DNA from 4 places in the Klebsiella quasipneumoniae subsp. quasipneumoniae genome. Region 3 is predicted to be linked to each of the others. Evidence: predicted binding sites of a transcription regulator. Region 3 holds the regulator's gene; each other region holds the start of a gene.
What was found. Region 3 encodes CRP, which controls carbon source genes, mostly activating them, when cyclic AMP is high. Its sites were predicted from a motif close to ATGTGANNNNNNTCACAT; they were not measured.

Region 1: the regulator CRP is predicted to act here: its motif matches at 5,520-5,537, upstream of LGM20_RS07200 (YfcZ/YiiS family protein).
Region 2: the regulator CRP is predicted to act here: its motif matches at 2,227-2,244, upstream of LGM20_RS23800 (YjcB family protein).
Region 4: the regulator CRP is predicted to act here: its motif matches at 4,214-4,231, upstream of ldtB (L,D-transpeptidase).

What each region holds. Positions count from the first base shown of each region.
Region 1 is NZ_CP084876.1:1,453,300-1,460,746, reverse strand. It holds gene prmB (50S ribosomal protein L3 N(5)-glutamine methyltransferase) at 1-84, opposite strand, end outside; gene smrB (endonuclease SmrB) at 252-803, shown strand; gene sixA (phosphohistidine phosphatase SixA) at 822-1,307, opposite strand; gene fadJ (fatty acid oxidation complex subunit alpha FadJ) at 1,517-3,661, opposite strand; gene fadI (acetyl-CoA C-acyltransferase FadI) at 3,661-4,971, opposite strand; gene LGM20_RS07200 (YfcZ/YiiS family protein) at 5,130-5,414, opposite strand; gene fadL (long-chain fatty acid transporter FadL) at 5,788-7,110, shown strand; gene mlaA (phospholipid-binding lipoprotein MlaA) at 7,169-7,447, opposite strand, start outside.
Region 2 is NZ_CP084876.1:4,964,379-4,971,825, forward strand. It holds gene soxS (superoxide response transcriptional regulator SoxS) at 1-271, shown strand, start outside; gene LGM20_RS23795 (EAL domain-containing protein) at 256-1,860, opposite strand; gene LGM20_RS23800 (YjcB family protein) at 2,369-2,650, shown strand; gene LGM20_RS23805 (ABC transporter permease) at 2,697-3,554, opposite strand; gene LGM20_RS23810 (ABC transporter permease) at 3,551-4,384, opposite strand; gene LGM20_RS23815 (ABC transporter substrate-binding protein) at 4,445-5,584, opposite strand; gene LGM20_RS23820 (ABC transporter ATP-binding protein) at 5,614-6,645, opposite strand; gene LGM20_RS23825 (MBL fold metallo-hydrolase) at 6,808-7,447, shown strand, end outside.
Region 3 is NZ_CP084876.1:421,472-428,918, forward strand. It holds gene argD (bifunctional acetylornithine/succinyldiaminopimelate transaminase) at 1-1,126, shown strand, start outside; gene LGM20_RS01940 (YccS/YhfK family putative transporter) at 1,116-3,194, opposite strand; gene crp (cAMP-activated global transcriptional regulator CRP) at 3,246-3,878, opposite strand; gene LGM20_RS01950 (OsmC family protein) at 4,185-4,589, shown strand; gene LGM20_RS01955 (phosphoribulokinase) at 4,645-5,514, opposite strand; gene LGM20_RS01960 (YheU family protein) at 5,551-5,769, opposite strand; gene LGM20_RS01965 (hydrolase) at 5,766-6,725, opposite strand; gene LGM20_RS01970 (ABC transporter ATP-binding protein) at 6,984-7,447, opposite strand, start outside.
Region 4 is NZ_CP084876.1:3,577,261-3,584,707, reverse strand. It holds gene LGM20_RS17305 (anion transporter) at 1-714, shown strand, start outside; gene LGM20_RS17300 (glycoside hydrolase family 1 protein) at 884-2,260, shown strand; gene LGM20_RS17295 (GntR family transcriptional regulator) at 2,328-3,044, shown strand; gene ldtB (L,D-transpeptidase) at 3,192-4,106, opposite strand; partial or broken gene LGM20_RS17285 (tyrosine-protein phosphatase) at 4,284-5,199, opposite strand; gene LGM20_RS17280 (ABC-F family ATPase) at 5,248-6,840, shown strand; gene LGM20_RS17275 (glycoside hydrolase family 31 protein) at 7,216-7,447, opposite strand, start outside.

The DNA.
Region 1 (7,447 bases), 1.0 Mb from region 3:
GCTGAAACGGCTTACCGCCCAGCGCAGCATGTCCTGAATGGTATGCAGCTCATTGACTGCCTCATCAACAAAAATTTTATCCACGACATCCTCCAGGGCACACTCTGCTATAAATTCGGCGGCTAGTGTGCCATGAAGACGGCGATAAATCAGCATTCTTGCGTGGGGTGGCGGGGGAAAAAACAGGTTTTCCTTGCCCGAAGGGATATTGAGTCGGGTAAACTAGCGCAAAGTATTAATGAGAGCGGACAATGAAAAAGAAGACATCGCTTAGCGAGGAGGATCAGGCGCTGTTCCGTCAGCTGATGACCGGCACGCGGAAGATCAAACAGGACACCATCGTTCACCGCCCGCAGCGCAAGAAAATCACCGAGGTTGCCCCTAAGCGTCTGCTGCAGGAACAGGCCGACAACAGCCACTATTTTTCCGATGAGTTTCAGCCGTTACTGAATACCGAAGGCTCGACAAAATATGTCCGCGCCGACGTCAGCCATTTTGAGCTGAAAAAGCTGCGCCGTGGGGATTATTCGCCGGAACTGTTTCTCGATCTGCATGGGCTCACCCAGCAGCAGGCCAAACAGGAACTGGGCGCGCTGATTGCCGCCTGCCGCCGCGAGCATGTGTTTTGCGCCTGCGTGATGCACGGGCACGGTAAGCACATTCTCAAACAGCAAACCCCGCTGTGGCTGGCGCAGCATCCACACATCATGGCTTTTCATCAGGCGCCAAAAGAGTACGGCGGTGACGCCGCACTGCTGATTCTGATTGAGGTCGAGGAGTGGCAACCGCCGGAGCTGCCTTGACGGCGAGCTCCGGGGTCGTCAGATGGCGTTGGCCATCTTGAGATTGCAGGGGCTTTTCTGCCAGAGGTATTCACCCTTGCCGTCGGCGTCCAGATTAACGCAGGCGATAGCCGAGGTGGTGAACATCGGGGGCGTTTCCCCCGGGCACAGCTCTGAGACCAGGTACCCCACCAGCGGCAGGTGGGAGACGACCAGCGCCGTCGCCACGCCTTCATTTGCCAGCGCCTGCAGATAGGCGCTCACCATTCCCACATCGCCGCACGGCGTGAGTTCCGGCATCACGTCGACATGTTTCGGCAGGTTCATGCACTCCCCAACAATATCCAGCGTCTGTTCCGCACGCAGATAGGGACTGACAAGAACGCGCTCAATATCCACTTTTTGACCTTTCAGCCAGGTTGCCATCTGACGAGACTCATCACAACCGCATACGGTTAATGGACGAACCGAGTCGCTGGCTGCATCGAGGGCAGCGTCGCCGTGACGCATAATAAAAACTTGCATATTGCACCGCTTTTGTTAACCAGAAGCACCGTAGTTTGGCCTGCGAAGACAATACGCAGGTGACCCGGTGGCCGGGCATTGTGCCTGATCCATTCAACGAATGAAACGCTGTTTTTTACCTCAATGGCGTAAGTATAGTCAATGATTGTTTACAAAACAGCCAATCAACAGCGTCATCCGCAGCCGGATTTACCTTCTTTGACCATAACTTAGGTCATCCGTTCATCCGCTGGCCAAAAGGTGGTCCCCTGTTCGGCCATGCGTAATAAAGTGTCACAGGGTGTAAAACGTGGGCCGTACTGGGCGGCCAGGCGCTGCAGGATCGCGGCAACTTCACCCGCGCCGATAGTATCCATATACCGGAACGGGCCGCCAAGAAATGGCGGAAACCCTATACCAAATACGGCGCCGATATCACCATCGCGCGCGCTACGGATAATCTGCTCATCAAAGCAGCGCGCCGCCTCGTTAAGCATCATCATCACACAGCGCTCCGCCACCTGCTGCGCAGACAACCGCGACTGGGGGCGGTCGATGCCCAGCAGCGGATAGACTGCCGGGTCGGGCCGTTTTTTGCTTTTACGCCCTTTTGTCTCATAAAGATAGAAACCACGATTATTTTTTCTACCTTTGCGATCGTCCTTCAAAATCGCGTCAATGATGTTTGCAGGCGGGCTGAAACGCTCTCCAAAGGCATTCTCCAGCACGGGAATAATTTTGGTGCTGGTATCAATACCCACTTCATCCAGCAGTTGAACCGGTCCCACCGGGAAACCGAATTTCACCAGCGCCTTATCAATCACCTCAACCGGTTCTCCCTCCACCAGCAGGCGCATCGCTTCATTTATATACGGCGCGAGGATGCGGTTTACATAGAAGCCCGCTTTGTCCGCCACCACGATCGGCGTTTTCCCCTGACGTTTAGCCAGTTGCACCACCGTGGCGATGGTCTGCGGATCGGTTCCTTTATGCGGGATCACCTCAACCAGCGGCATTTTCTCCACCGGACTGAAAAAGTGCAGGCCGATCACCCGCTCAGGGTGGCTGGCATGGGCGGCTATATCGCCTATCGGTAACGACGAAGTATTCGAGGCAAAGATAGTCTGCGGCCCGCCGTTTTGCTCCACTTCACTGACCATCCGCTGTTTCAGCGCCAGGTCCTCGAATACCGCCTCAATCACCACGTCGCGATGGGTAAAGCCCTGATAGTCGGTAGTGCCTGTGATCAGCGCCAGTTGACGATCGCGCTCGCTGGGGCGCAGTCGACGCTGGCGAACCTGTTTGTTCAGCAGATCCCAGCTGTACTTTAAGGCGTGGTTGATCCCGCCCGGCTGAATATCTTTGATTCGCACCGGCAGTCCGCCTTTACAGGCAGTCACATAGGCGATCCCCCCGCCCATCAGGCCGCCGCCCAGGACGGCAACGCTTCTCAGCGGAGCGGGTTCCGCCTCGGCGCCACGGTCTTTTTTCAGATCGGTACTGGCAAAGAAGATCGATCGCAGCGCCTGCGACTGCGGGGTCATCGCCAGTTCGCCAAACGCGCGGGCCTCTTCGGCGTAACCGCTGCTGCAGCCATGGGCCAGACCATTCTCGACGACCTGCAAAATTCGCTTCACCGCCGGGTAGTTGCCCTGGGTCTTGCGCTGCGTTTGCTTGCCGACGTACTGGAATAACAGATGGCGACCCAGGGGGCCCGCCAGCACGCGTTCGCGAACAGGCACCTCGCGGCTGGCCGGGCGCCCCTTCAGCGCCAGCTCCACCGCCGTCTGCAGTAAAATTGTCTGCGGCACCACCTCGTCCACCAGACCGGCCTTCAGCGCCTGGCGCGGCCGTAACTGCCTGCCGGTGAGCATCATATCCAGCGCCGTACTGACGCCGATCAGCCGCGGTAAACGCTGCGTCCCGCCGGAACCCGGCAGCAGGCCAAGCTGTACCTCCGGCAACCCGAGTCGGGTTTTTTCGTCATCGCTACAAATGCGGCCATGGCAGGCCAGCGCCAGCTCCAGTCCGCCGCCCAGACAAGCGCCATGGATGGCGGCAATGACCGGAATCGACAAGCCATGGATCTCGGCCATAATCTGCTGCCCCTGGCGGGCCAGCGCTTCCGCCTCCTGCGCGCTGCGGCAGCGGGCAATCATGTTGATATCTGCGCCGGCGATAAAGTTATCGGCTTTGGCGGAGATAAATACCACGCCGCGCACCGACTTATCGTCGCGTATCTGGCGTATCAGTCCCCGCACCTGATTGCCGAACTCGGCCTTCAGGGTATTCATTTTTTCACCCGGGGCATCGATGGTAATCACCGCGATGTTGTCCGCACGGACTTCAAGCTTAAAAGCGGAAACCGTATCCATTATTCAGCCTCCACAATCATCGCCGCGCCCAGACCGCCTGCCGCGCAGGCCGTCACCAGACCAAATCCCCCTCCCCGTCGCCGCAGCTCATGCAGCGTCTGGGTGATCATCCGCGCGCCGGTGGCGGCAAAGGGATGACCGTAGGCGATAGAGCCGCCGAGGACGTTAAATTTACTCTCATCCACCTCACCGGTGGCTTGCGCACGCCCCAGCACCTCGCGGGCAAAGCGGTCGCTTGCCAGGCACTGAAGATTGGCCAGCGTCTGCGCGGCGAAAGCTTCGTGCATATCGATAAGCGTGAGATCTGCCAGCGTCAGGCCAGCGCGCTCCAGCGCCAGCGGCGTGGACCATGCGGGCCCCAGCAGCATATCCTGCCAGACGTCGATGGCGGTAAAGGCATAGCTGCGCAGATAACCCAGCGGCGTCAGACCCAGCTCTTTGGCCCGCGACTCGGTCATCAGGATCACCGCCGCCGCGCCATCCGTCAGCGGCGTGCTGTTGGCGGCGGTAACGGTGCCATGTTTACGGTCGAAGGCCGGGCGTAACTTTTGGTAATCTGCGAGGGTTGAATTTTTACGGATGTTGTTGTCCTGCTCCAGCGGCTCGCGGAAGGGGGGCGCATAGGCGGTCATCACCTCCGCGGACAGCTTTCCCTCTTCCCAGGCTTTAGCCGCCAGCTGGTGTGATCGATGCGCCAGCGCATCCTGTTGTTCCCGGCTTATCCCCCAGCTTTTCGCCATCTGTTCGGCGGTATCGCCCATCCGTAAGCCGGTTGAATATTCCGCCACCGCCGGGGGAACCGGCAGCAGGTCGCGCGGCCGCAGGCGGGAAAACAGCTTTAGTTTCTGGCTCAGCGTGCGGGCTTTGTTCGCATCGACCAGCGCGCGGGCCAGCGTTTTGCTGACGCCGACAGGCAGCACAGAGGAGGAATCGGCACCGCCGGCGATACCGGCGCGGATGGTGCCGGCCATCAGGCTTTCAGCGACATTCGCCACGGCCTGGAAGCTGGTGGCGCAGGCGCGACTGACGCTGTAGGCGTCGGTGTGCACGCTCATTCCGGTACCGAGCACAATTTCCCGGGCGATATTCGGCGCCTCCGGCATCTGCACGACCTGACCGAAGACCAGCTGTTCAATGGCTTCCACAGGAATATCGCTGCGCGCCAGCATTTCGCCAACCACCATTTTTCCTAAATCAACGGCAGGAACGCCATGAAATGCCGTCGCCTGACGCGCAAACGGCGTGCGTAACCCTGTGACAATGGCAATGCGATCGCCCTGACGGGTGATAAGCGGTAATGCCTGACTCATAACTCTCCCCTGTTAACCAAGACAACCAAGTGGTCTGACCTGATAACATTGTTAACTAATTTTTTACATTAAGCCAATCGGGGAAGCGAAAAATTGCGAGCCAAAACACATTGAACAGAAAAGATAACGCCCCGTTCACGGGGCGCTAAGCGGAGGGATTAACGCAGACCCAGCTGGAAGATGAGGGATTCGGCTTCACAGCTAAACACAAAATCGATATCCAGCTTTACGCCGCCGTCAACGTCGGCGAAGACGGGATTAATTTTGCACGGTTCAGATTCCACACTGCGGGCTTTTTCGCTCAGCGCGGCGAGCATTTGCTCTGCTTCCGCACGGTTGGCGAATACGCGGCTGTATGAGGCGGTGCAGTCGGTGTTGTCGACAATGGTCCCAACATCCATACAGCAGCAAACCGGGGTTTCATCAGCGCTACATTTACTCATCGTAGATTTCCTCTGGATATGCACCTGCGGTGCCAGACAATTAATGTGCCTATTTTACGCCCGCCCTCCGGTTTGCCTCCAGCCGAGAATCGCTATCACGGCGTTAAGTGACAGAAATCACACTTAAAAATGATCTAAAACAAAAATCACCTTTTCTCCGTCGCCTTCCCCCCGACAATTTTGCCAGCTGGATCGCGTTTCTGTTATCACAATTGAAAAACTTCATAAACAAACTTGCAACAACTCATCTGGTCAGACCTATACTCAGCGCACTGGTCTGATTTCTCTGTTGTACCGCAGACCCTACACTTCCGCGCTTCTGTTACGGCATGTAACATAGTTTAAAAAAAAATAACTCAATGAGGTTATGGGCATGAGCCAGAAAACCCGCTTTACCCAATCTGCCCTTGCAGTGGCTGTCGCACTTGTTTCCACCCAGGCCTGGTCAGCAGGCTTCCAGCTCAACGAATTCTCTTCATCAGGGCTGGGTCGGGCCTATTCCGGTGAAGGGGCTATCGCAGACGATGCAGGCAATGCCAGTCGTAACCCGGCATTAATTATGATGTTTGACCGTCCGACTATGTCGGCGGGCGCCGTTTTTGTCGACCCGGGCGTCAATGTCTCCGGGACTTCCCCCACCGGCAAAAGCCTGAATGCGGACAATATCGCCCCGACGGCGTGGGTACCCAACTTCCACTTTGTCGCGCCGATTAACGATCAGTTCGGCTGGGGGGCGTCCATCACCTCCAACTACGGCCTGGCAACAGAGTATAACGATGATTATGCGGCCGGCAGCATGGGCGGTAAAACCGACCTGACTACGGCTAACTTCAACCTGAGCGGCGCCTATCGCCTCGACAGCAACTGGAGCTTTGGCTTAGGTTTCGATGCGGTCTACGCTAAGGCGAAGATCGAGCGCTATGCAGGCGATCTGGGCCAGATTGTCGCTGGCTCTGGCGCGCTGCCGCCGGCGCTGGCAGGCCAGGTGGCGAAGATCCCAGCCGACACGCAGATCGCCCATCTTAACGGCAATGCGTGGGGCTTTGGCTGGAACGCCGGTATCCTCTATGAGCTGGATAAGAACAACCGCTACGGTTTAACCTACCGTTCCGAGGTCAAGATCGATTTCGACGGTAACTATCGCAGCAGTCTGCCAGCGGCCTATAACCAGATCCTTGGCAACTTCGGTCTGCCGGCGGGTACTAACGGCCAGACCACCGACGGTTCACTGACCCTTAACCTGCCGGAAATGTGGGAACTGTCGGGCTATAACCGCGTGGCGCCGCAGTGGGCGGTCCACTATAGTCTGACCTACACCAGCTGGAGCCAGTTCCAGGAGCTGAAAGCCACCGGCAGCAACGGCCAGACGCTGTTCTATAAAGAGGAAGGCTTTAAGGACGCCTACCGCGTAGCGCTGGGGACGACCTATTATTACGACGATAACTGGACCTTCCGCACCGGTATCGCCTTCGACGACAGCCCGGTACCGGCCAACAATCGCTCCATTTCCATTCCGGACCAGGATCGCCTGTGGCTGAGCGCGGGTACCACCTACGCGTTCAACAAGGATGCGTCGGTTGACGTCGGGATTTCCTATATGCACGGGCAGCATGTGGAAATCAAGGAAGGCCCGTATACCTTCCGCTCCGAAGGGACCGCCTGGCTGTACGGCGCCAACTTCAACTACCGCTTCTGATAAGCAGCGCGCAACAAAAAAGGGTGAACATTATGTTCACCCTTTTTTTATTCGCAGATTACTGTGAATCGATATCTTTCAGTTCATCCTGAATGGCCTGGGCGTTCGGATTGTCCGCCGGGGTCAGCTTACCGCCGTTGGCGATAAAGTCATGACGCTGGAAGTAAGCCTCACGCACCAGAATGTAAGGATCGGAAGACTGACGCAGCAGGCCGTCGGAATCCAGCAGCTGAGCGCGCGTCTCAATCCCTTCTACCGCCCATTTGCCGATTGACATCGGCCAGGTCAGCCAGGAAAGCACCGGATAGAGGCCATCGGCCATATCGCCGCCTTCGTC
Region 2 (7,447 bases), 800 kb from region 3:
ACCACTTAACATTGATGTAGTCGCCAGAAAGTCAGGATACTCGAAGTGGTACCTGCAGCGGATGTTCCGCACCGTGATGCATCAGACGCTGGGGGATTATATTCGTCAGCGCCGTCTGCTGCTGGCGGCGGAGGCGTTGCGAACCACCCAGCGGCCGATCTTTGATATCGCCATGGATCTGGGCTACGTCTCGCAGCAAACCTTCTCGCGAGTCTTCCGCCGGGAGTTCGACCGCACCCCCAGCGACTACCGCCATCAGATCTCCGCGTGACGCGACGGCTGAGGCACGTTCACGGGCGCGGGCGCATTGGCTAACCACTGCATAAACTCCCGCGCCGGCATCGCTTTCGCAAACAGCCAGCCCTGGCAATACTGCACGCCGCGCTTGTAGAGCCAGCTTACCTGCTCAGGCGTCTCCACGCCTTCCGCGATAGTCTTTAGACGCAACCCGCGCGCCATCTCGATGATGTGTTCGGCAATCAGGTGGCTGGTGTTGTTGGTGGTCAACGTATCAACGAAGGTTTTATCGATTTTAAGGATATCGACATTCAGGGCGTGCAGATTATGCAGATTCGAATAGCCGGTGCCGAAATCATCGATGGCAATTTCATAGCCCGCTTCGCGGAACGCCTGAATCACCGGCGTGGTCTTCGGTACGTCGATAAACCCCCGCTCGGTTACTTCGATTTTGATCTGCCCGATACAGACCGCATAGCTGCGCGCTTTCTCACTGATCTGTGAAATCAGCCGCGCCGAGTGGAAGTCCGACGCAGAGAGATTGATCGCCACGTACAGCTGCGGATGGCTGGCAAGAAACTCTCCCATTTCGTAAAACAGCTCATCCACCACGTAGTCCGTCACCTGGGCAATCATGCCTTCATTTTCCGCCAGCGGAATAAACTCCGCCGGGTTCATCACCGGACCGTCAAACCCTGGCCAGCGCAGCAGCGCTTCCGCCCCGACGCAGCGGTTATTTTTAATATCGATAATCGGCTGGTAGTGCAGGCGCAGCTGGCGGCAGCTCAGAGCCCGCTGCAGCATATTGCGCGGCGAGTGATACTGACGGCGGGTGCGCGACCACACCAGCACCAGTAAAATACTGCAGATGATCCCCAGCGGCAGCGTCAGGCTGGCCTGGTCACAAAAGTTGTGATAATAGCTGGCCCGCGAGGTGGACATAATGACGGCGATCGGCCGGATAGCAGAGCGGGCTATCGTATACACCCGGCCATTCTGATTAAAAAAGGTATCGCCTTCGCGAATTAACGCATGGAGCTCCGCGGGCTCGACATTGTTACTAACCGAGAAAAAGAGGTTGGTTTTGGTATCGAACACGCCATAGGCTAAATCGCGATCGCTGGCGATCACTGAGCTGAACGAGAAGGGATTGACCACCACCACATAGGGTCCCTTCTGCATATAATTCATGGCAAAGCCGGGATAAAACGGCGTGTCCCGGTAATAGTAAATCGCGACATCCGGCTTTTTGGTGTAATTGGCCGCCGGCATCCGCCAGCCGGTTTGCTGATGAACGGACGTTGAACAGATAAAGCGCTGACCGTTAGCGTAGATCAGATCTTCCACATACAGCAGGCCGCGAACGATATGCAATAAATAACGCTGATGGTCCGCTGAGCACAGCTCCCCGCGATACTGGCTGGCTTTCGCCCGGGCCTGATCCGCTTCGCGGATGACCATTTCCGTTTTTTGCAGCGCCAGCTGCGAAAATGAGTGTAATTGATCAATGGTTTCGGCTTTTGCCCGCAGCTGGGCAAACCACAATGCCAGTACCACTGGCAATAAAATAACCAAACCCGTTCCGATGAGCCTTAGCGCCTTATGCGGCGTACTGTCACCCATTTACGCTTACATCCATGCGATATGCCTTAATTAAGGTAGCCCAAACACGTTAGCAATCGCGACTGCGATAGACATCAGCCGATTTCCGCCAGCCCTCACGGGCGTCAGCTTTACCACTGACAGGGAAGAATAATACTTATTTATCAGGTATTCGGAAGATATTCCGCCAAGATTAAGAATAGACGCGCTTCTGACTCGGTTTCTCCGTGTATTAAACAAGAACAAGTAATAAAACCCGCAGAATAATAATCATTAGCAAGAGAATGAAAATAAGATCATCGGAGGTTACTTACTAATATCCACATTAATAACATTGTTATTAAGCGCAGCGAAAGCTCATTTTTTGACTGGTGAATAAAGCGCCAAGTGTGATATAGTTCACACAAGTTGATGAAACAGAAATGGCGTTTCATCACTCTCTAGTACGCCAGTTGAGACCAGAGCGCTATGCCATCGTCAGTCGCGCCAGGTCGTCCATGGCTCCCCGACTTTCTTTGAGGACAGGTTAATGGCTTCCATTACTACCAGTGTTGTGTTGTTGCGCTGGCCCCTGGTGAGCGCGGTACTGATGTTTCTTGCCAGTTCACTGAATATCCAACTTCGCAAAAGCGATTATGCCGGTCTGGCGGTGATCTGCAGCTGCCTCGGCCTTGCCGCCGCCTGCTGGTTCGCCACCGGTTTGCTCGGCATCACCCTGCTCGATATTGCCAAAATCTGGGGCAATATCAAAGATGTGATGATTGAAGTCATGAGTCAGACACCGCCAGAATGGCCAATGATGATGACCTGAGGTTAAAAAGCTTCCCACCGGGAAGCTTTTTCGTTTTCTGCAGCCCTTATTTCCCCAGTTTTGCCATCATCTCCGGACGCATAAATTTATGGATCACCACCATAAAGAGCAGCGATGGCGCCAGTAAAATCAGCGCGGTAATCGACGAGACCTGATAGTTACCCGACATGCTGGCGTTATAGAGCAGCAGCGGCAGCGTAGTGACATCCGGCGCCCCGACGAAGAAGGTGCCGGTAAACTCATCCAACGACTCCAGAAAAACAAAGATGCTCGCGGCAACGATCCCCGGCGCCGCCTGCGGCAGCACGATGTGCCAGAAGGTATACATCGGTCCGGCGCCCAGGTTACGCGATGCCCGCGCCAGCAGCGGGTCGATGGCTGAAAACGCGGCCACACAGATCCACACCGAGTACATCAGACCGTGGACGCTATGCACCAGCACCACCCCCGCGATAGTTCCGTTCAAGCCCCACTGGTAAAACAAACGGGCAATATTCATGTATACCGTCAGGTTGGGAAAGGCCTGCGGGAGGAGAAACAGCAGCATAAACAGCACCCGCAGCGGCATTTTCCGCCGGGAAAGCGCATAGCCGGCGGGAACGGAAATCAGCAAACAGACCACCACCGACAGCAGGGCGATCAGTACGCTGGTTAACAGCGAGCTGGAGACATCGCTGTACGGATTGAAGACCTGATACCAGTACTTCAGGCCCCACTGGCTGGGCAGCGAATGGGGAAAATACCAGCTTTCCGCTACGGTCCAGATCAACAGGTTCAGAAGCGGGCCAAACATCGCCAGCAGCATAAACAGCAGTAGCAGGGTCTGCAGCACCGGGCTGGCGTTCACTTTACGGCGTCCTCTTACCCACCATGACGGAGAGGAAGCAAGGTGCAGCGCTTTCATCCTTCACCGCCTTTTTGCTGCAGGCTGTGGCGCAGGTAAAACCACGACAGCGCGCCGCAGATCGCCAGCGACACCACGCCAAGCGCATTCGCCACCGCGTAATCACCATAGGAATTGACGCGAAACGCCATATCCACGGTCAGCATCGTCGGCGTCCCCACGCCGATCATCAGCGGTACCGACAGCACCGACATCATGGTTACCGTCGACAGCACCAGCGCCACTCCGATGGTCGGCAGGACCTGCGGCAGCATAATATCGAACAGCAGCCGCGGCCGGGAGGCGCCAAGATTACGTGCGGCGAGGATCTGCGACGGCTCCAGCGCCGCCATCGCTCCGCAGATCAACAGCGTAGCAAAGGCCAGCTGCTTCCAGACAAAGGTAATGACAATTCCCTTCCATCCCAGCCAGGAGAGGGTCTCCAGCGGCCTGACCAGATCGGCCGCCACCAGCGCATTGTTCATCAGGCCATTTTTGGCGAGAAAAGTGCGCATCATCTGGGCGACGACAATAAAGGGGATAAACAGCGGCAAGCGATACAAAAAACCCAGCAGGCGAACAACGGGCCGGCAAGGCGACAGCGCAATCACTGCCGAGAGGGTAATGGCGATCAGCGCTAACAACGCCACTGAGATCAGCACGATAAGCAGCGAAAAGAGCACATCGTTGGCGTAAAGCGCATAGACCTTGCGAAAATGATCGAGGGTGAACGACTGTCCCGGCGCGGTAAACGCCGAGACCAGCGAAAACCCCAGCGGATACAAAAACAGGACCGCGATCATCAGCGCGGCCGGGGCAACCAGCAGCAAGTATTTCAATGAACTGGACATAAAGGACCTGGCGTTGGCACAAGCAAGCGCCCGGGTCGGCGACCCGGGCTGGAAAAAGGGTTAATTGGCCACCTGGCTTTCGTAACCCTCTTTGATATCGTCAAAGTAGGGGGCGATCGGGAAGCTTTTGCCATACTTCGCCAGGGCTTCAGGCGAAATTTCGGCAAACAGCTTTTGCCAGGTCGCCGCATCCAGCTTCGGCTTCACCTGCCCGGCGTCGATGCCCGGGTACCAGTTGAACTGCTTAACGATCCCCTGCGCCTGCACTTCCGGGCTGGTGGCCAGCGCGATAAAGTCGCGCGCCAGCTGCGGATTCGCCGCTTTCGCTGGGATGACGTAATACATCGGCTGACCCGGCATACCCGGGGCCAGTAAAGCGAGCTTAATCGATGGCGGCAGCTTGCCCTGATCTTTCCAGCTATAGAACATGTCGACCCATACCGGGCCCATGGCGATCTCTCCCCGACTTAGCATATCGAGCGTTCCGGCGTTGCCCGGAGTGAAAGTGACATTTTTATTAAACGCTTTCAGTTTCGCATAGGCCTGCTGCCAGCCCTTTTCGACGCTTTTATCATAAGGCGCGGAGGAGAGGCGCTCGGCGCCGGTCCCGTAGGCGTAGATCCAGCCCACCACAAAGCTAACGCCGGACATGCCGTTCTTGATGCCGTTATAGCCAAAAGCCTGCGGATGTTTCTGCGTCCACGCGACCAGCTCGTCATACGACGCCGGTGGCGTACTGACGAGATCGCTGTTCCAGGCGATAGCGGTCTGGCTTAAGAACATCGGCATGACGTATCCGTCGACGTTAACGCCGAGCGCCTGGGTGGCGCTCGGCGAGCTCACCATGCCGCCGGTCTGAATATCCTGGCGATATTTTTGCAGCAATCCCTTTTCCACCTGTTCGCCCCCCGCCTTCTGATGCACCACGGCGACGTCGATATCCCACTGCTGCGCGCCGCTCTCCTGTTGGGCGCTCAACTTCTCGCTGATTTTATTCGACCCGGCGTCGCCAGGGCCGGTACCGATCACCCGCACCTTGACGCCGGGATGAGCGGCTTCAAATTTTGGCCCCAGCCAGGTTTTCACGTAATCCACCATATTCTGATCGCCCGCGGTAGCGACGTTAAGAAAGGTGTCGGCCTGGGCGCTAACGCTCAGGCAGAGGGTCGTTAAGATCGCTGCTTTCGTCTTAGTAAACATGGATTGTCCCCAGAATGAACACGCTGATATCACTGTGATAGTGGTAAAGGAAAAATATGGAGGGCCGGCATGGGCACATGGAGCCTGACGCGGCTTTTCGTCGGCCAGCACTGAGCGGAGTCGGCCTGCAGCAGGCGGTCATGGCAGCGCACGCTGTGGCGATACAGATTGCCCAGAAACGCGCTTTGCTCCACCATCCCCTCCAGGGCGAGCCCCTCCTGCGGCGCGGGCTGCGTTAATTCGCCGAGCGTGGCATCGGCGCTGCGAAAATAAATGACTTTTTCACCCTGCTGAGCTGCGGATAAACCGGATATTGCGGCAGCAGATATTTCATCAGAGGTTATTTTATTATCGGCGCCCATAAAATCAGCGACGAAGGGTGTCGCGGGTCGCTGATATATTTGTTGCGGCGTACCGGTTTGCTCAATTCGCCCCTGGTTTAATACTGCAATACGGTCCGCCATCACTAATGCCTCCTGTTGATCGTGGGTGACAATTAACGACGTAAAGCCGAGTTTCTTTTGCAGAGATTTAATTTCATGGCGCACATTGAGCCGCACTTTGGCATCCAGATTAGATAACGGCTCATCCAGCACCAGCACCTGAGGCTCTATCGCTAGTGCCCTCGCCAGCGCCACCCGCTGCCGCTGGCCGCCCGACAGTTCAGTCACCTTCACGTCAGCCAGCCCGTCGAGATTGACGATCCGTAGCAGCTCCGCCACTCGCCGTGTGATGTCCGCCCCGCGCCATTTGCGCAGCTTCAGGCCATAGCCAATATTGCGCGCCACCGTCAGGTGCGGCCACAGGGCGTAGCTTTGAAACACCATGGTGATATTGCGCTGCTCCGGCGCCTGATGGGTGATCGCTCGGCTGGCGATGGAGATCTCCCCGCTTTCCACCGGAATAAAACCGCAGAGGGCATTCAGCAGGGTGGTTTTTCCACATCCCGAAGGACCGAGCAGCGCGATCATCTCCCCCTGCTCGACCGCCAGATCGATATTATGTAAAACCACTTTATCGCCATAACAAATTTTAAGGCCGGAGATCTTTAAATAACTCATATTCGCTACCTGACAGCGCTGTTGCGGGCATTTTTTATTGCTGTGAACACGTGTTCATTTAGCTGTAAAAAAAATGCAACGTTAACTCGACATGATGTGAGCCTACTTTGTCGGGTATTTATGACAATTTAATTAAGCGGCAAAAAATTTTGGCGAGGGTAAATGAAAATAGATGTGCTTGGCTGCGGGAGCGCCTTTTCCTGCACGCAAAATACCTCCGCGCTGCGGGTAATCGACGCGGACAACAAACAGTGGTTAATCGACTGCGGACCCACCGTTCCCCGCGCGCTCTGGCAGCGCGGCGGCGGGGTCAACGATATCGACGCGATCTACTTCACCCACGTTCATCCGGACCACTGCACCGGTCTGACGGCGCTGCTGAATTACTGGAAAAGCGGCTCCCGCCAGAAGCCGCTGATTATCTACTGCCAGCCGACGCAGCAGCCGGTGCTCATGCAGCTGGCCGCGCTGGCGAACTGGCCGCAGGCGGAGCTCGGTTTCACCATCGACTGGCAAGCATGTCGCGAAGCCTGGACGTGGCAGGACTGGCAGATCCGCACTGCCCCCACCCAGCATGAGCTGAGTAATCGCGCCATCCGTATCACCATTGCCGGGCAGACGCTGTTTTACAGCGGCGATGGCCGGCCGACCGCCGACTCGATGGCCCTGATGGCCGGCGCCGGGCTGGCGTTTCAGGAGTGTGCCTCGGTGGCGGCCCTGGACGATGACGCCTCTCATGGCGATTTCCCCTCTTGCCTGATGCTGTTCAGAACGCTGCAGCTCCCGGCGCTGGGGCTCTATC
Region 3 (7,447 bases):
AGGCAGCCGCGTCTGGGATCAGCAGGGCAAAGAGTATGTTGATTTCGCCGGCGGTATCGCGGTGACGGCGCTCGGCCATTGCCACCCGGCGCTGGTGGCGGCGCTCCACGAGCAGGGCGAAACGCTGTGGCATACCAGCAACGTCTTTACCAATGAGCCAGCGCTGCGCCTGGGACGTAAACTTGTCGATGCCACCTTCGCCGAGCGAGTGGTGTTTATGAACTCCGGTACCGAAGCCAATGAAACGGCCTTTAAGCTGGCGCGTCACTATGCGGTGACCCGCCATAGCCCGTACAAAACCAAAATCATCGCTTTCCATAATGCCTTTCATGGTCGCTCCCTGTTTACTGTCTCCGTCGGCGGGCAGCCGAAGTACTCCGATGGTTTCGGCCCGAAACCGGCGGATATTGTCCATGTTCCCTTCAACGACCTGCAGGCGGTAAAAGCGGTGATGGATGACCACACCTGCGCGGTGGTGGTGGAGCCGATTCAGGGCGAAGGCGGCGTGACGGCAGCGACGCCGGCGTTCCTGCAGGGGCTGCGCGAACTGTGCGATCAACACCAGGCGCTGTTAGTCTTTGATGAAGTGCAGTGCGGAATGGGGCGTACCGGATCGCTGTTTGCCTATATGCACTATGGCGTAACCCCGGATATTCTCACCAGCGCCAAAGCGCTGGGCGGCGGTTTCCCGGTCAGCGCCATGTTGACTACCCACGAGATCGCCAGCGCCTTCCATGCGGGTTCCCATGGCTCAACCTACGGCGGCAACCCGCTGGCCTGCGCGGTCGCCAACGCCGCTTTCGATCTGATCAATACCCCGGCGGTGCTGGATGGCGTGAACGCCAAACGCGAACTGTTCGTCAAACACCTGCAGCAGCTGGATGCCGAGTTTGATCTGTTCAGTGATATTCGCGGGATGGGCCTGCTGATTGGCGCCGAACTCAAGCCGCAGCACAAGGGCCGCGCGCGTGATTTTCTCTATGCCGCTGCGGAAGCCGGCGTCATGGTGCTTAACGCCGGGCCGGACGTGATGCGTTTTGTTCCCTCGCTGATCATCGAAGAGCAGGATATTGCCGAGGGGATGGCGCGCTTTGCCCAGGCCGTGGCAAAGGTGATTAACGGCTGATCTTCCGCAGCCAGATGCCGTGATGCGGCCGCTGACGCCATGCCACTGACGAAATGGTGTGCATGGTGTTCAGATGGCCCAGAATGCGTTGCAGATGCTGCTCCAGGGTGCTTAACGGACCGATCGGCACCTCGCTTTCCGGTGACTCCATAATATTGACATCCCCTGCGCTGCCGGGACCATCGCTGTCCAGCCGCTGCTGACAGCGCTGCAGGGCAATCTCACAGGATTCGAGATAGCGCTGGGCAAGATCCGGGGTGAGCATCGTATGCTCCCGGGCCAAAGTGGTCATGGCGTTGATGTGTTCGACGATAAACTGGCTGTGCGTCACCCATAGCTTCATATCTTCCAGGTAGTGGGTATTAAACCCGGGCTCCTGCATCGCCTGATTCAGGGAGTTGTAGAGCGCGTTGTGCGCCTGATTGACGCGCATGCGCTGGTAGGCCAGCGCGGGCGCTTTGGGGTCGGGGCTGAGGATCAGGCGAATCGCCTGCTGGTCGGCCTCCAGCGCATCGTGGGCGTTTTTTTTCAGCAGGCCGCTCTGCCACTGCGGCCACAGCCAGACCATCCCGCCGAAGGCGATCAGGCAGCCGATCAGCGTGTCGATCAGCCGGGCGATAATAAACTGTTCGCCGTTGAGCGTCAGAAGCTGCAGGGTATATACCGCCGTCACCGTAAACCCCACCATCGCCCAGCCATAGTGTTTGCGGATGATCAGATAGCTGAGCAGTGTGATCAGCAGCATCCCGCTCAGGGTATAGCTCTCCGGAACGTGAAAGTGCAAGGTCAGCCCGGCGATGATCAGGCCGGCGAGCGTCCCCGCCGCCCGGTGGACAATACGAACCCGCGTGGCGCCATAGCCATTCTGTGTCACGAAGAGGACGGTCATCAGGATCCAGTAGGGCTTCGGCAAATGCAGGGCGTTGCCCATCAGGCTGGCGATGCTCAGCATCACGCTGATGCGGGCGGCGTTGCGCAGCGCGGGGGACTTCAGCGACAGATAGTTCTTTAGCGCGGGAAACAGCGGTAAACGACGCTCTTTGTCAGCCATCAGATCCCGGGCATACAGTGGGCGCTGGGTATGCAGCACCCGGGCGATGCGGCTGAAGTGCCAGGCGCAGAAGTGGCCGACCGGGTTATCCGGATGCTGGCGGGCGATCTTTTCCAGGGCGCCGATCTGTTTATCCATCTGGAAACGCTGCGGAAAACGATGATAGAGCATGTCATCCGCCAGCACCCGCAGGCGGGCGGCGACGGTCTGCGCGTTCCAGCGGATCACCGCTTCGGCATGGCTGCGCTCAACCAGCTTTTGCACCTCTTCCGGCTGATGCAGGCTGACCGAAATATGCTCCTGTAGATCCAGCCCCATCTGGAACGCTCGCAGAAGACGTTTGTGGTCGTTACGTTGGTTGGCGGCCAGCATATGCATCTGCTGATAGCACTGGGTGATTAAATCGACCACCTTCTGCTGGCGGATGAGCAGCGGCGGCAGGGCGGTCGAGGGATCGGTATGCTGGGTCAACAGGCTATATTTGGCTTCGCAATAATTGGCCAGTTCCCGGTAGAGCAGACTGAGCGACTCCCGCAGCGGCTGTTCGCGCCACAGCCAGAACCAGAACCAGTTAAACACGCCGTACCATAGCGTGCCGAAGGCGTAGATCAGCAGCGGCTCCCAGACGGGCATATTGCCCGCCAGGCTCAGGGTAAAGATGGCGGCGATCAGCGACGCGGGCAGCAGGCGCGCGTGCAGCGAACTGATTTCCGCGGTGACGCCGAGCAATAGCGCCAGGCCGCTGAGAATAAGCGGCAAAGGTATGGTCTGGGCGAGCAGCAGCTGCACCACCAGGCTGCATCCGGCAAACAGACAGCCGCCGATAATCAGACGCTTAAAAAAGCGCTTATGCGGAGTGTCGAGACCGGCGATGTTGCAGCAGGCGGGAACTAAGGAAAACAGGAGTCCCTGCTGGAGATGGCCGAGCAGAAGACCGATGGCCACAGGCAGACACAGCACCAGCGTTTGCCGCAGTGCATAGTTGACTTCCGGGTGGTAAATCAGCCTGCGCCACATGAGGGAAAAACAAAAACGGCGTACTGCAGGAGCAATACGCCGCTTAGCAACTTAACGGGTGCCGTAGACGACGATAGTTTTACCGTGGGCGGAAATCAGGTTCTGATCTTCCAGCATTTTCAAAATACGGCCAACGGTTTCACGAGAGCAGCCGACGATCTGACCAATTTCCTGACGGGTAATTTTAATTTGCATACCGTCCGGGTGGGTCATGGCATCGGGTTGCTTCGCCAGGTTCAGCAGCGTCTGGGCGATACGGCCCGTCACGTCGAGGAAGGCGAGGTTGCCCACTTTCTCAGACGTCACCTGCAGACGGCGAGCCATTTGCGAAGAGAGACGCATCAGAATGTCCGGGTTCACCTGGATCAGCTGACGGAATTTCTTATAAGAGATCTCGGCCACTTCACATGCGGTTTTCGCCCGTACCCAGGCGCTACGCTCCTGACCCTCTTCAAACAGGCCTAATTCACCGATGAAATCGCCCTGGTTGAGGTAGGAGAGGATCATCTCTTTACCTTCTTCATCCTTGATGAGTACAGCCACGGAGCCTTTAACGATGTAGTACAGCGTTTCTGCTTTCTCACCCTGGTGGATCAGCGTGCTCTTTGATGGGTACTTATGAATGTGGCAATGAGACAAGAACCATTCAAGGGTAGGGTCTGTTTGCGGTTTGCCAAGCACCATGCGCGGTTATCCTCTGTTATAAGCTATCTCCGGGCGCCGACACTACACGGCGTCCGGGCATGCAATCGTATTGTTTCCCTATACCTGGGAAGCTGGCTGATGATTTTTCGACAGCCTGTAATGTGAACTCCTCTGCATACATGCAGTACATCAATGTATTACTGTAGCATCCAGACTGTTTTAGCATAGCTTTCGCCGCATGTCTCCTGGTGTCTCGCTTCAGCATGACGCAGGTCGCCTTCCGTTGCGAGAATTGTTATGTGCGCGTAATCTGACAGGAATATTGCGATACTGGAGTTAAATTTTATGCAAGCGCGTGTGAAATGGGTTGAAGGGTTAACCTTTATCGGGGAGTCCGCGTCAGGACACCAGATTCTGATGGATGGCAACTCCGGAGATAAGGCGCCCAGCCCGATGGAGATGGTGCTGATGGCGGCGGGCGGTTGCAGTGCGATCGATGTGGTCTCTATTTTGCAAAAAGGTCGTCACGACGTGACCAACTGCGAAGTGAAGCTGACCTCTGAGCGTCGGGAAGAGGCGCCGCGCCTGTTCACGCATATTAATCTGCACTTTATCGTCACCGGTAAGGCGCTGAAAGATGGCGCAGTCTCCCGTGCGGTGGATCTGTCGGCAGAGAAATACTGCTCGGTGGCGCTGATGCTGGAAAAAGCGGTGAAGATCACCCACTCCTATGAAGTGATCGAGGCGTAGTCTTCGCCTGCTGATGTGAATGATCTCAACCCCGGCCTGGCCGGGGTTTTTTCTGTTAGCCGATCTTTCGGCCTTCCATCAGACGCTCGACCAGCGGCGCCATAATAAGCTCCATCGCCAGCCCCATTTTACCGCCCGGCACCACCAGGGTGTTCATGTGCGAAATAAACGAGCCCTGTAGCATCGCCAGCAGCCAGGGGAAGTCGATGTTCTGCAGATTGCGGAAATGGATCACCACAAAGCTCTCGTCCAGAGAGGGGATCGCTTTCGCGGCAAACGGGTTGGAGGTGTCCACCGTCGGCACGCGCTGGAAGTTGATGTGGGTGCGGGAAAACTGCGGGGTGATGAAGTTAATGTAATCTTCCATCGATCGGACGACGGAGTCCATCACCGCCTCCCGGGAGTGGCCGCGTTCGCTGGTGTCGCGAATGAGTTTCTGGATCCACTCCAGGTTAACGATAGGCACGACCCCGACCAGCAGGTCGACATGGCTGGCGACATCATGCTGCGGCGTGACAACCCCGCCGTGCAGCCCCTCATAGAACAGCACGTCCGTCGGCTCCGGCAGCGGCTGCCATGGGGTGAAGGTTCCCGGCACCTGATTCCACGGCACGGCTTCGTCATAGGTGTGCAGGTATTTACGCGACTGGCCTTTGCCATGGCGGCCATAGTCGACAAAGGTCTGCTCCAGCAGGCCGAAGTCGTTCGCCTCCGGGCCAAAGTAGCTGATATGTTTGCCCTGATCCCGCGCTTTGCGGATCGCCATGTCCATTTCCGGGCGGGTGTAGCGATGAAAGCTGTCGCCTTCCACCTCCGCGGCGTGCAGATTTAGCTGCGCGAAGATTTTGCGAAAGGCGAGGCTGGTGGTGGTAGTGCCCGCGCCGCTGGAGCCCGTGACGGCGATCACCGGATGTTTGGCAGACATAACAACTCCCTGGTTAAACGATGTAGTGTCGTCGCCTTAGCCGTTAAACAGCGCGCGCGGCATAATATTGACCGTCTCATGCAGTTCCGACCACACGAGGACCGCCTCTCCGCGTTTCAGCTGCTGTTTTACATCGGCGACTTTATCGGCAAGTGAACGTTCATGTTCACCATAATCGGTGCCTTCGCGTAACACAAAGCTTTCAATCAGGTTATCCAGCGTTTCGGGATCCAGATCCTGCCAGGGAATAATCATACGGGAACCTCCAGCCAGCGGTTTAACCAGTCGGGAATGCGTCTTTCCAGCCACATCTCCGGTTTACGCAGGGTGCCGCCGACGAAGCCGACGTGGCCGCCTTGTTCAGTCAATTGATACTCAACGTTCGCCGGCAGTTGCTCCTGCGGGGGAATGGAGTGGTGGTCCATAAACGGGTCGTCTTTCGCATGGATGATGAGCGTCGGCTTAGTGATATCGCTGAGCCGCGGCATGGCGCTGCATTGCCGGTAATAATCCAGCGCATCGGCGAAACCATGGATTTTGGCGGTGATCATGTCGTCAAATTCCCGGATGCGGCGCATCCCTTTGAGCTGGCGTAAATCGACGGGCAGCGAGCCAGGATACGCTTTCAGCTTACGTGAGGCGTTGGCTTTTAACAGATTGAGCAGATAGCGCTGATAAACTCGCGAGAAGCCCTTATCCATATGATAGCTGCAGGCTTCCAGCATGAAAGGCGCGGAAACGATCACCGCCGCATCCAGCGGGCAGCGGTCGCCTTCTTCTGCCAGCAGGCAGCCCAGCATGTTGCCGCCCAGCGAATAGCCGACGGCGGCGGTCGGCGCGGGGCCAAACTCGCGCTGCAGCCAGTGGAGAAACCAGGTGCCATCTTCCGTTTCGCCGGAGTGATAGATGCGGTGATTGCGGTTAGGTTCGCCGCTGCAGCCGCGAAAGTGCATGACCACGCCCAGCCAGCCGCGCTGCATCGCCGCGTGGATCAGGCCATGGGCATACGGGCTGTGCAGACTCCCTTCCAGACCATGAAAGACGACGAGGCGCGGCTTGTGGCGCGCCTGGTGTGGGTCTTCGCTCCAGGCGAGATCGACAAAATCGCCGTCCGGCAGCTCAAGGCGCTGCCAGTGCGGGGTAAAGCGCAATTTACGGCGGATCAGCCGCGGCAGCATGGTTTGCAGATGACGATTGCCCACGCCGCGCATGGGATGGAACTCACGCGAATCGTTTTCGGGGGGCGTCATGTCTGTGGGGATGATTTCAACCATAGCACCAGAATAATTAATAAACGTGATGATGACTATACCGCGCAGGGCGCGCGGGAGTTAGCCAATATGTGGTCTTGTGGCCAATGACGCCCGGTGACACCGAAAACAAACCATTGATGTCATTGATGGCCTGAGCATGGGAATGGCAGAAACCCATTCTGCCCGCGCCGTCGCAGGCAGAATGATGAGGCGGCGTTAGCCTTCCTGAAGCATGCGCTCCAGCTGCTCTTGAGCCTCCAGCCAGGCCATTTCGCACTCTTCCAGCCCGGATTTCGCGCTGGCCTGCTGCTGCAGGCATTCAGTCAGTTCCGCTTTCCGCGAGGCGTCGTAGAGTTCGCTGTCGCCAAGTTTCTCTTCCGCACTGGCCAGCTGCGCGTTGAGCTTGTCCATCTCTTTCTCCAGACGGGCGATCTCTTTGCGCAGCGGTTGGGTCTGGCTGCGCAGCTCCGCTTCGCGACGCTTCTGGTCTTTGCGCGCTTGCGCGCTGTTGCCGCTCTCTTTTGGCGCGTCGCCGCTCTGGGACTCCTGTTTTTGCGAGTCGCTGAGCCACTGCTGATAATCGTCCAGATCGCCGTCGAACGGTTCGACTTTGCCATCGTGGACAAGGTACAGATCGTCGGTGGTGGAGCGGATCAGGTGGCGATCGTGCGATACGACCA
Region 4 (7,447 bases), 2.2 Mb from region 3:
GGGTCGCTGCTGACGCCGATCGGCAACCCGCAGAACATCTTGCTGTGGGGACGCTCCGGTCTCTCTTTCCCTGGGTTTATCGGCCAGATGCTGCCCCTGGCGGCGGCAATGATGCTGACCCTGCTGGCGCTGTGCTGGTTCTGTTTCCCGGCAAAGCGGCTTACCTACCAGAGCAGCGATATGGCGCCATCGTGGCAGCCTAAGCTCGTCTGGAGCTGTCTGGGGCTCTATCTGGTGTTCCTGACGGCGCTGGAGATGGATCAGGCGCTGTGGGGACTGGCGCTGGTGCTGCTGGGCTTTCTGGCGCTGGCCCGGGCGGTGATCGTCCATGTTGACTGGTCGCTGCTGCTGGTGTTTATGGTGATGTTTATCGACGTCCATCTGCTGACCCAGCTTCCGGCGCTGCACCAGGTGCTGAGCGGGGTCGGGACGCTCTCCGGCGGTGGACTGTGGCTGACCGCCATCGGCCTGTCGCAGGTGATCAGCAATGTGCCCTCGACCATTCTCCTGCTCAACTATGTCCCACCGTCGATCCTGCTCGCCTGGGCGGTTAACGTGGGGGGCTTTGGTCTGCTGCCGGGCTCGCTGGCCAATATCATCGCCCTGCGCATGGCTGGCGATCGGCGGATCTGGTGGCGTTTCCATCTCTACTCCATTCCCATGCTGCTGTGGGCGGCCCTCACCGGCTATTGGCTCTTCAAACTCTGCGCCTGATTTCCGCAGCAGTCTGCCGCCCTCCACGTCGTTCGACAGGATCGCCCTCCGGGGCGATCTTTTTTTGCCCGGCTCACAGAAAACGATCCCTGGCTTTGCGCATCCGTTCGCTTTTCGATATATGACTAGTCATGAAATTTAAATGACTAGTCATATATCGAGGCGCAGGATGAACAACAGACTACCGGCAGATTTCTTATGGGGTAATTCCGTCTCCAGCATGCAGACGGAGGGAGCGTGGAACGAGGGCGGCAAGGGGATGTCGGTGTACGATATCCGGCAACCGGCAGAATTCGCTTCCGACTGGAAGGTGGCGACCGACTCCTATCATCGCTTTAGGGAAGATTTCGATCTGATGCAGGATCTGGGCATGAACTGCTACCGTTTTCAGATCGCCTGGAGCCGGGTGTGCCCTGAAGGAGACGGCGAGTTCAATGAAGAGGGCATCGCCTTCTACCATCAGTTTATTGATGAACTGATCGCCCGCGGCATCGAGCCGATGATCTGTCTGTACCACTTCGATATGCCGCTCTCGCTGGCGGAGCGCTACAACGGATTTACCGACCGCCGGGTGATGGACGCCTTTATTCGCTATGGCCAGAAGATGATCGCCTGCTATGGCGACAAGGTGAAATACTGGCTCACCTTTAATGAACAGAATCTGTACCATTCGCCGGAAGCGTTTCTGATTTCCGGCTACCTGCAGGGGGAGAAGACCCTGCGCGAGCTGTACCTGATCCAGCATCATGTGATGATGGCGCACGTCCATCTGACCGATCACCTGCATCAGACGAAGCCGCAGTGTCTGATGGGCGGGATGCTGGCCCACGCCCTGGTTTATCCGGCGACCTGCAAACCACGCGATATCCTGTGCGCCCAGCAGCTGGACGAGTTTTTAAACCAGAACCTGCTGCGGGCTTACGCCGGGGAGGGCTACAGTCCGGAAGTGATGCATTTTGTCGCCACCGAAGGGTTCGATGATATCTATCGTCCGGAGGATCTCGCGCTGATGGCGACGGTGAAGGTCGATTATCTGGCGTTCAGCTATTACGCCAGCCGGACGCTGAACAGCGACGCGATCCCGCCGGGAACGGCGGTCAACAACTATATGCTGTTTGGCAATCAGGATAACCCGTTCCTGAACGCGACAGAATGGAACTGGCAGATCGATCCGCTGGGCTTCCGGACCATCATCACCCGCTATTATAACGACTGGCGCCTGCCGGTGTTCCCGATTGAAAACGGCATCGGGGTGATTGAGTCGTGGGACGGTGAACATCCGGTTGCCGACGATTACCGCATCGCCTACCATCGCGACCATATCAACGCCATGAAAGCGGCCATGTTTGAGGATGGGGCGCAGGTGATCGGCTATCTCGGCTGGGGATTAATCGACATCCTCAGCTCGCAGGGCGATATGCGTAAGCGCTACGGCGTGGTCTACGTCAATCGCGAGAACCATGACCTCAAGGATCTGCGGCGGGTGCCGAAGAAGAGCTATGCGTGGCTGAAGCAGGTGATCCACAGCAATGGCGACGTGATGTAATGGTGTTCTGGCGGTCAGGCCGTGGATCCTGCCCGCCAGCACTCACTGAATGTATAAGGACCGGGGAATGACGGCGAAGTATCTGCAAATCGCGCGGGAAATAAAAAAACGGATCATCAGCCAGCAGTATCCTGCCAGCGCGCCGTTACCTGACCAGTTTGCGCTGGCGGCAGAGTTCAGCACCAGCCGGATGACCATCCAGCAGGCGATGCGCCAGTTAATCGTCGAAGGGCTGATCTATACCCGCAAAGGGCAGGGCACCTTTGTGCGGAAAAATTTCCTTCAGCTGTCGCAGTGGGAGCTGCCAGGCAGCGACTATTTCGGCGCCACCAAAACCTGGGAGCATCTTGGCGAGGTACAAAGCGAAGTGGTGCGCTTTGAGGTGCGTTTTCCCACTGACAAGGAGCAGAGTTCGCTGCTGATCGACGCCGATGCCCCGGTGTATGACTTTGTTCGCCTGCGGTTGCTCAACGGGGAACCGGTGTCGCTGGATCTGACGGTCATGCCGGTGGGGCTGGTGCCGGGGCTCAATAAAAGCCATCTGGAAAGCTCGGTGTTTCGCTATATCCAGGAGACGCTGGGGCTGAAGCTGATGGGATCTTACCGCGTGGTGCGGGCGATGAAGCCGGATGAACTGGATAAACAGCATCTTCACTGCGAGCCCACCGATCCGGTGCTGGAGGTGGAGCAGGTTATCTATCTGGAAGACGGCACGCCGCTGGAGTACGCCCACTGCCACTATCGCTACGACCATGGCGGGATTATTCTGGTGAATAACGGCTAGACCGGGGGCCCCGGTTGGCGCAGCGCTTAGCAGGGCCAGGGTGTTGTCAGGTTCAGTCGCCAGGCAAGGCGTCAGCCGCAGCCCGGCACAACACCGATAAAAAAAACGGCGGGCATCAGGCCCGCCGTTTTTATTGTCATGCAGAACTTAGTTCAGACGCACCGGCATACCGGAGCGGTTCTGGATAGCCTGCTCGACCACGTTCTGATCGACATCAGACTGGCTGGTGATCGCCTGTACCGGCTGAGTCAGGGTGATCGGCACGATCTCGCCGCCCTGGAACTGCGCTTCGGTGGTCGACAGCGGGTTGTGAACCTCGATGTAACGGCTGCCGTCCGGCTCGGTGGTGGCTTTTACCGGCTCATCGATAAACTGCACGCGGGTGCCGACCGGCACGTTCTCAAACAGGAATTTGATGTCATCGTTGCGCAGACGTACGCAGCCATGGCTCACGCGCAGGCCGATACCGAAGTTAGCGTTGGTACCGTGGATGGCGTACAGACGGCCGATATACAGCGCGTACAGGCCCATCGGGTTATCCGGACCGGCCGGTACGACGGCTGGCAGCGGGTTGCCGGCGGCAGCGTATTCCGCATGCATCTTGGCGGTCGGCGTCCAGGTCGGGCCAGCCTTCTTACGTTCGACTTTGGTGGTCCAGTTGATTGGCGTGTCTTTGCCTAACTGGCCGATACCGATCGGCAGAACAATCACGGTGTTGGTGCCTTTCGGGTAGTAGTACAGACGCATTTCGGCGCTGTTGATGATGATCCCTTCATGGACGGTATCCGGCAGGATCAGCTGCTGAGGGATGTTCAGGACGCTACCGCCCTTCGGCAGATAGGTATCCACCCCCGGGTTGGCTTCCAGCATGTTGGAAAGCCCCATCTGATATTTCGCCGCGAAGTATTCCAGCGGCTGCTTGTTATCATCCGGAATGGTGATGACCTGGTTCTGACCAACCAAACGGCTGCCATCGGTTGGCAAAGGATAGGTGACAGCAGACGCTGTATTGCAAAAGCCTACGATGGCGAAGGCTGCCGCTAAGAGTGTAGATAATTTCATAGTTTTTAATGTCGTGTGCGAAATCAACGCCACACAGGCCTTTGTTAATGATTGAGACAGTAGATGGGAGCGCATTATATGTGCATTCCGCTGAACAGGTAAATCAGATGTGTACGAAATCACATTTTTTTCCCTGTCGCCTCGGCTGCCGCGCCCTGGCGTTCGGGGCGACGAGGGTTAGTCTTCCAGCAGCCGGGCCTGCAGCGCCGCGCGGACCGGGGCGGTAAGCTGGTACTCTTCCGCCAGCCAGGCGTCGACATTGCCATAGCGCTGCTGAATAGCCGACAGCGCGGCGGCGAGATAGGACTCTTTCACCGTCAGGATGGCCGCCAGGCTCTGGCGCCCCTGGGCCGTCAGGTCGTTGCCGAGCATCTCCAGCATCCAGGCCTCCACCTGCGTCAGCATGCCATGGGTAAGGAGATACTCCTCCATCACCGTCTCGCTGTCGCATCCGACGGCGAACAGGGTTAACGCGCAGCCGACGCCGGTGCGATCTTTACCGACCGCGCAGTGTTGCAGCAAGGCGCCGTCGAAAGGGGTCGCCAGCCATGCGGCGAGCTGGCGATAGGCCGGATTGTTAAACGGCAGCTGGCGATAGAGTTGCAGCATAAACTGCTCGCCGTTGAGCGCATTAAGGGTGGCGGCATTCAGCTCGGTGACCTTCGCGTTGACCTCGCCGATCGGCGGATTGGCCGGCGCGTTGAGATAGTGGGTGAGCGGGCTCAGTTTGTCCGGCGTGCGCTGTACTTCACCGGGGTCGCGGTAGTCGAGCACCCGGCTGAGCGGCAGGGTATCCAGGTGGTCGAGATCCTCTGCCGTTAGCCGGTTTAGCGCACCGGAGCGTAGCAGCTTGCCGCTGCGTACCCGGCGTCCGTCGGCGGCGCGCTGGCCGCCCAGGTCGCGAAAATTAATGCCGCCCTGCAGGGATAAAAAGGCCGGATGTCGCGGTTGGCTGGTGGTCATGGGACTCCTCATCATCACGTACAGAATAACGGTTTGCGCGCAGGTCTCTGGCGCATCTGACAAAGACCTTAGCACAAGCGCCGCGGCGGAATTTACCGCAGACCGTGAAAAGTGCGTCATTTACTGGCATAATGTCTGCTGTATCACACCCCTCATACTCTTTTTTCAGGATATCCCCGTGCTAGTATCCAGCAACGTTACCATGCAGTTTGGCAGTAAGCCGCTGTTCGAAAATATCTCCGTTAAATTTGGCGGCGGCAACCGTTATGGTCTGATCGGCGCCAACGGCAGCGGTAAATCGACCTTTATGAAGATCCTCGGCGGCGATCTCGAACCGACGCTGGGCAACGTTTCTCTCGACCCGAACGAGCGCATCGGTAAGCTGCGTCAGGATCAGTTCGCCTTTGAAGCGTTCACCGTGCTGGATACGGTCATCATGGGCCACGGCGAGCTGTGGGAAGTGAAGCAGGAGCGCGATCGCATCTACTCGCTCGCCGAGATGAGCGAAGAAGATGGCTATAAAGTGGCCGACCTGGAAGTGAAATATGGCGAAATGGATGGCTACTCTGCTGAAGCGCGCGCGGGCGAACTGCTGCTGGGCGTGGGCATTCCGGTTGAACAACATTACGGCCCGATGAGCGAAGTCGCCCCAGGCTGGAAGCTGCGCGTCCTGCTGGCGCAGGCGCTGTTCTCTAACCCGGACATTCTGCTGCTCGATGAACCGACCAACAACCTGGACATCGACACCATTCGCTGGCTGGAGCAGACGCTGAACGACCGCGACAGCACCATGATTATCATCTCGCACGACCGTCACTTCCTGAACATGGTTTGCACCCACATGGCGGATCTGGACTACGGCGAGCTGCGCGTCTATCCGGGCAACTACGATGAATACATGACGGCGGCCACCCAGGCGCGTGAACGTCTGCTGGCGGACAACGCCAAGAAAAAAGCGCAGATTGCTGACCTGCAGTCCTTCGTTAGCCGCTTCAGCGCCAACGCCTCTAAATCGCGTCAGGCCACCTCGCGCGCGCGTCAGATTGACAATATCAAGCTGGAAGAGGTTAAAGCCTCCAGCCGTCAGAACCCGTTTATCCGCTTCGAGCAGGATAAGAAACTGTTCCGTAACGCGCTGGAAGTGGAAGCCCTCACCAAAGGCTTTGAAGACGGTCCGCTGTTCAAAAACGTCAATCTGCTGCTGGAAGTGGGCGAGAAGATTGCCATTCTGGGCGCCAACGGCGTGGGTAAATCCACGATGCTGAAAACCCTGGTGGGTGAACTGCAGCCGGACAACGGCACCGTGAAATGGTCTGAAAATGCGCAACTCGGCTACTACGCGCAGGATCATGAGTACGAGTTCGAAAACGACCTGACGGTCTTCGAGTGGATGAGCCAGTGGAAACAGGAAGGCGACGACGAGCAGGCGGTGCGCAGTATCCTTGGCCGACTGCTGTTTAGCCAGGATGACATCAAGAAGCCGGCGAAAGTATTGTCCGGTGGTGAGAAGGGCCGCATGCTGTTTGGTAAGCTGATGATGCAGAAGCCAAACATCCTGATAATGGATGAACCGACCAACCACCTGGATATGGAATCCATCGAATCGCTGAACATGGCGCTGGAGATGTATCAGGGCACCCTGATCTTCGTTTCCCACGACCGTGAGTTCGTCAGCTCGCTGGCCACCCGCGTGCTGGAGATTACCCCGGAACGGGTGATCGACTTCAGCGGCAACTACGAAGACTACCTGCGCAGCAAAGGTATCGAGTAATCCCGCTTCGTTACCCGGGTTGCGGCTACGCCTTACCCGGGCTACGCCTGGCATGTGATCTGTAGGCCCGCGCAAGCGTAGCGCCGCCGGGCAATAACCGCGGGTAAAGAGCCACTTTCGCGCCGGATGGCGGCTGCGCCTTATCCGGCCTACGGTCCGTGCCATTGTGAGCTTAAGAGCTCTATCTTGTACCCATGGTTACTGAAACTGTCCGTTACCCGGGCTACCAAACCGCACAGTGCTGTAGCCCCGGTAAGCGGTAGCGCCACCGGGGATTTTGAGGCCACCAGTTTGTAGCCCGGATTAGCGTAGCGCCATCCGGGAACATTATTAAATCCAGGCCGGGCGAGGCGTAAGCCGCCGCCCGGCATATGCTCAGAGCCTCCACTCCGTTCCTTCGACGCCATTCACCAGCAGTTTGCGTTTTTCTCCCGCCGGTAATGACAGCTTCAGCGCTTTCCACGCCGGGCGATAATTGCCGCGGGCGTTGACCTTCAGGTTGATAGTGCTGCTGTCGCACGCCATTTCCCACTCCAGCCACAGCGCATCGCCCTGTTTATAGCCCCAGCTTTCGCCGTCATCCTCAAACAGCAGACCCGAAGTGGTC